Regions from separate parts of the Priestia sp. 3CA3 genome, predicted to be linked through region 1. Evidence: riboswitches for the same ligand, from Rfam matches in the RefSeq annotation. Region 1 holds a riboswitch; the other holds the start of a gene.
What was found. A riboswitch is a leader RNA that binds a small molecule or an ion and turns the genes downstream of it on or off. The one in region 1 is predicted to bind S-adenosylmethionine.
Positions count from the first base shown of each region.

Region 2: it holds a riboswitch for S-adenosylmethionine, as region 1 does, so the genes downstream of both, metK (methionine adenosyltransferase) here and AC1VNJ_RS18835 (methionine ABC transporter ATP-binding protein) in region 1, are expected to answer to the same signal.

Region 1 is NZ_JBXENJ010000007.1:65,766-68,888, reverse strand. It holds gene AC1VNJ_RS18850 (YusG family protein) at 19-264, shown strand; gene AC1VNJ_RS18845 (toprim domain-containing protein) at 446-796, shown strand; gene AC1VNJ_RS18840 (thioredoxin family protein) at 811-1,110, shown strand; SAM riboswitch class I at 1,291-1,398, shown strand; gene AC1VNJ_RS18835 (methionine ABC transporter ATP-binding protein) at 1,530-2,555, shown strand; gene AC1VNJ_RS18830 (methionine ABC transporter permease) at 2,548-3,123, shown strand, end outside.
Region 2 is NZ_JBXENJ010000001.1:37,357-40,479, reverse strand. It holds gene AC1VNJ_RS00210 (glycosyltransferase family 4 protein) at 1-361, shown strand, start outside; gene metK (methionine adenosyltransferase) at 394-1,596, opposite strand; SAM riboswitch class I at 1,729-1,846, opposite strand; gene pckA (phosphoenolpyruvate carboxykinase (ATP)) at 2,221-3,123, shown strand, end outside.

The DNA of each region.
Region 1 (3,123 bases):
CTAAAGGAGTGTCTTTTTATGTTTGAAAAACAAAAAATGGACGTTACAGATCGCGTTACAGCTAAATTTCATGACGGCGGTATGAAATTATACGTTGATAAGCAGCCAATTGGTGAAGTTAGCTACGGAACAAGCGGCAATGAATACCGCTTTGAAGAAGGATATTCGCAAGAAAATAATAAGTTCTATCAATACGCGGACGTACAAAAACAAGGTGAAACGCAAAAATATACAGACTGCGATGAAGAAGCAGGATGGTGCTAAACAGTGGCAACTGCCGCTGTTTTTCTTGTTTTATAGAGATAATATGGCCTAAACTGCCTTTTAAAAGAGTTCTTTCTTGCAAATTTCTTTTAAAAAACAGGTGAACTGTGATACATTAACGAATATTGTATAGCATAAAGAAATGATGTTACTATACAACTGACGATTATGGGTGATGAAAATGGGGCTAATTGAAATTGAAAAAGTAATTATTGTCGAAGGAAAGTCAGATAAAAAGCGTATTCAAGATATCATTCGAGAACCAATTGAAATTATTTGTACAAACGGTACGATTAGTTTATCAAAGCTGGATGAAATTATTGACTGTACGTTTAACAAAGAGGTATACATACTCGTTGACTCTGATGATTCAGGGAATAAGCTGAGAAAACAATTTAAACGAGAGCTTCCGGAAGCAGAGCATCTATATATTGATAAAATGTACCGAGAAGTTGCTGCCGCCCCTAGACATCACATAGCAACAGTATTGCTGAGTGCCAATATCGATGTTAATGCAGAATTTTTAACATAAAAGGAATGAGCAACATGCAAGAATGGAGCGAAAAACAGCTGGATGATCAGTTAAAAGAAGGAGAAAGAGCCTTTATCTTTTTCCATACGCCTTTTTGCGGGACATGTCAGCTGGCAAAAAAAATGTTAACCGTGGCAGAAGCGATGCTGCCGGATGTAACCATCGGAATGAGCAATTTAAATTATATGCCTTCAAAAGCAGAATTATTTTCTATTGAAAGCGTACCTTGTTTGATTGAAGTGGAAAATGGTGAAATGGTAAAAAAACTCTACGCGTTTCATTCCATCGAGCACGTACTCGAGGAGCTTCGATAATCAAACGTTTGTTTAAAATGAAGAAGTGGAAAGAGAGCGAACCGTTGGGGCTGTTGAAATCTTGGGATATTATCCCAAGAACAAAATCTGTTGACAGCCTATCTGACACATGCTAAAATCACACTCATGAATGTTCATAAATGAATGAATATTTCCCAAAAACAAAATAATTGTTGCGAACTCTTATCAAGAGAGGTGGAGGGACTGAGCCCTGTGAAACCCGGCAACCGTCAGACTAACTGAAATGGTGCCAATTCCTGCAAAGCTATGCGCTTTGAAAGATGAGAGAAAGGATTAAATATCGAGCCTTTCTGTCATGCGCAGAGAGGCTTTTTTAATGGGGAAAATTGTTTTACGGCTTTTTCATCCTATAGGGCAACCTAACATAATTAAGTTTTTATTAAAGAAGGTGAAGAAATATGATTACATTAACAGACGTTACAAAAATTTATCAGGCCAAAAGCGGTCAAGTAACAGCTGTTGATAATGTGAATCTAACCGTTAACCAAGGTGAAATTTACGGAATTATTGGTTATAGCGGAGCGGGGAAAAGTTCTTTGATTCGCTTGCTAAACGGATTAGAAACACCAACGACAGGAACGGTCGAAGTAGCAGGTAATGATATTGGAAAAATTAAAGGCGGAAAACTCAGAAAAGCTAGACAAGAAATTAGTATGGTATTTCAGCACTTTAATATCTTGTGGTCGCGTACGGTACGAGAAAATATTGCCTTTCCGTTAGAAATAGCAGGGATTTCAAAAGAAAAAAGAATGAAACGAGTAGACGAACTTATTAAGCTAGTCGGGCTTGAAGGGCGTGAAGATGCTTATCCATCACAGCTTAGCGGCGGACAAAAGCAGCGTGTTGGGATTGCTCGAGCGCTAGCGAACAATCCAAAAGTATTGCTTTGTGATGAAGCAACATCAGCGCTTGATCCTCAAACGACAGATTCTATTTTAGATTTGTTAGTAGATATTAATGAGAAGCTAGGGTTAACCATTGTATTAATTACTCATGAAATGCACGTCATTCGTAAAATTTGTCATCGAGTAGCCGTTATGGAAAATGGGGCAGTAGTAGAAGAAGGACAAGTGCTAGAAGTATTCAGAAAACCTAAGCAGCCGATTACAAAACGATTCGTTCAACAGATTTCTGAACCAGAGGAAACGTTTGAAACGATTGAACAAGTAAAAGAGCTGTATCCAAGCGGGCAAATTATTCAGCTGACGTTTGTTGGCGGAAAAGCAGAGCAACCGCTCATTACAACGATTTTAAAACAGTTTGATGTAACGATTAATATTTTGCAAGGAAAGATTTCTCATACACAAACAGGTTCATACGGGACGTTGTTCGTTCATTTAGACGGAGAATTAACAGAAGTTGAAAAAGTCATTGCATACATTCATGAGCAGCAGGTAGAAGTGGAGGTAATGACAAATGCTTGAGAAACTATTTCCAAACGTTATTTTAGATGATTTTATTCAAGCGACAAATGAAACACTATATATGACGGCTATTTCAGTTGTAGCCACATTTGTTCTAGGTATTTTATTGGGCTTGCTTTTATTTTTAACGTCCAAAGGACAGCTTTGGCAAAACAAACCTTTATATGCCATTGTGTCGGCGGTTGTAAATATCTTTCGTTCCATTCCATTCATTATTTTAATTGTTTTACTGATTCCATTTACCAAAGCATTGGTAGGAAGTATTTTAGGCGCTAATGCAGCGTTACCGGCTTTAATTGTTGGAGCAGCACCATTTTATGCGCGTCTTGTAGAAATTGGTCTGCGTGAAATTGATAAAGGTGTTATTGAAGCTGCTAAATCAATGGGAGCCACAACAAGCACTATTATCTTTAAAGTGCTGTTACCTGAATCGCTGCCAGCTTTGATTTCCGGTTTGACAGTAACAACCATTGCGTTAGTCGGCTATACGGCAATGGCGGGTGTGATTGGAGCTGGAGGTCTTGGAAACCTTGCATATTTAGAAGGATTCCAGCGCAGTCATAATGAC
Region 2 (3,123 bases), on a different contig from region 1:
GCAACTTGCTCATATCTATTCTTCATCTGATTTGTTTGTTTTCCCTTCAGAAACAGAAACGTTCGGAAATGTCGTACTGGAGTCTCTTGCTTCTGGAACTCCCGTGGTGGCAGCAAATGCAGGAGGAGTTAAACAGATGGTTCAGCACGGGCGAAACGGCTACCTTTGCAAACCTCACTCCTTAGAAGAATTCAGTTCGGCTATTACAGGTTTACTTGATGATTTGCACCAGCGGCTTCACTTTAGCCATGCAGCGAGACACTATGCTCTTACTCAATCATGGGACGCCATTTTTCAGCATTTGCTTTCAGAATATGAAGATGTCGTAGAAAAATCTGCTGAAGGTATTCAATGGGCATAAAAAAAATCTCCGTTTTCACGGAGATTTTTTTATTATTTAGCTAAAGCTTGAGTTTTTAATGCTTCAGCTTTGTCTGTGAACTCCCAAGGAAGCTCCACATCTGTACGACCAAAGTGACCGTAAGCTGCTGTTTGCTTATAAATTGGGCGACGTAAATCAAGCATTTTAATGATGCCTGCTGGACGTAGGTCAAAGTTTTTGCGTACTACATCTACTAGTACTTCTTCAGAAACTTTTCCTGTACCGAATGTATCAATTGAAATAGATACTGGCTGTGCAACACCAATTGCATATGCTAGTTGTACTTCACATTTATCAGCAAGATCAGCTGCTACAATGTTTTTCGCAACATAACGAGCTGCATAAGCTGCTGAACGGTCTACTTTTGTTGCGTCCTTACCAGAGAATGCACCGCCGCCGTGACGAGCATATCCGCCGTAAGTATCAACGATAATTTTACGACCAGTTAAACCAGCATCTCCTTGAGGGCCGCCGATTACGAAACGTCCTGTTGGGTTAATGAAATACTTTGTATTTTCATCAATTAACTCATTTGGAACAACTGGATTAATTACATATTCTTTTAAGTTACGTTGAATTTGCTCTAACGTTACTTCTGGGTGATGCTGAGTTGAAATAACAATTGTATCGATGCGAACAGGTTTGTTGTTTTCATCATATTCAACTGTTACTTGTGTTTTACCATCCGGGCGAAGGTAAGGAAGAATTTCTTCTTTACGTACTTCTGTTAGACGGCGAGCAAGTTTATGAGCTAATGAAATTGGAAGAGGCATTAATTCTTTTGTTTCGTTACATGCATAACCAAACATTAACCCTTGGTCTCCAGCTCCGATTGCTTCGATTTCTTCATCGGACATTTGACCTTCACGTGCTTCTAACGCTTGGTCTACACCAGCAGCGATATCAGCTGACTGCTCGTCGATAGATGTTAATACTGCACAAGTTTCAGCATCAAATCCGTATTTTGCACGAGTATAGCCAATTCCTTTAATTGTTTCACGAACTGTTTTAGGAATATCCACGTAAGTAGAAGTTGTAATTTCACCGCTTACTAAAACTAAACCAGTTGTTACGCTTGTTTCACAAGCAACACGAGCATTTGGATCCTTTGCTAGGATAGCATCAAGAATTGAGTCAGAAATTTGGTCACAAATTTTATCGGGATGTCCCTCTGTAACAGATTCTGACGTGAACAGACGACGTTGTGTTGACATCAGTTTTCCTCCTTATAAATACGATACATTGTGATACGGTACTCATTCCCTTATTTTCATTACACGTTAAAAAATATAAAAAAACCTTTCCTTGTATCGAGGAAAGGTATCAAATTCTACATAAGCCTTTCACTCTTATCGATCAAGGTTGTGCCCTTGCATCAGGTTAGCACCTTATCGTCTACACAAAAAAATGACGATGGTTGCTGGGTTTCACAGGGCCTGTCCCTCCACCAGCTCGGGATAAGAGAGTATCCGTTCAAGGACATATAATACATGAAAAAGCGCTTCACTGTCAACAACATTCAAATGGAAATCATCTCTTTATGTTTGAATCTGTTTTAATGTAACATACTCAAATTTAAAAATAGTATACCTTATTAAGAATGATCACGAAGTTTGGTTAACAAGACAGACCAAAAAAAGGCTTTCACTTGAAATAGCTTCACTTTTTTCGCTTCTAGCACATATACATGTGTCTAAAATAGGTATAACGTACATTTTTTTATAATACACAAACATTTTTAGTTAAATAGTATAGAATAATTAAATAAATGTGTTATACTAATTATAAATTTCAAACATTAATGAATAAATAATAGCTAAAAAAGGAAGGTAGTGCACATGAGTACTGTTGATATGTCTATCGAATTAAATGGTTTGCTTCAATTAAAAACAACAAAACACCAATTATCTGTTCCACAACTTGTTGAAAAAATTCTAGCTCGACGCGAAGGAACGCTGACTTCTACAGGTGCTGTGTCAGTCGAAACCGGAAAATATACAGGCCGCTCTCCTTTGGATAAATTTATTGTAAGCGATGCTGTATCTTCAAAAACGGTTGAATGGGGACCCGTCAATCAGCCAATTTCTGCTCAGCGATTCGATGCGCTATACAAAAAAGTCTTAACCCACTTAAAGAAGCAGGATGAACTTTTTGTTTTTAATGGATATGCTGGAGCTGATAAAAAGTATCAGTTACCAATTCAAGTAGTTAATGAATTTGCATGGCACAACCTATTCGCTCAGCAGTTATTCATTCGCCCTTCAGCTGAACAAAAAACAAATGATGATGTGAAGCCGTTTACAATTGTAGCAGCTCCAACGTTCAAAGCTGACCCTGAAACAGACGGGACGAATTCGGAAACCTTCATTATTCTTTCATTAGAGCGACGCATTGTGCTAATTGGAGGAACTGAATACGCTGGTGAAATGAAAAAATCCATTTTCTCAGTGATGAACTTCTTGCTTCCTCAAAACAATATTCTATCCATGCACTGTTCTGCTAACGTAGGAGAAGAAGGTGACGTTGCATTATTCTTTGGTTTATCTGGAACGGGTAAAACAACGCTTTCTGCTGATGCAAACCGTCGTTTAATCGGAGATGACGAGCACGGTTGGTCAAGCTCTGGTGTATTTAATATTGAAGGAGGCTGCTACGCGAAGTGCATTCAGCTTTCCGAAGAAAAAGAACCGCAAATTTTTAATGCAATTCGCTTCGGCGCAGTACTGGAAAATGTAGTGTTG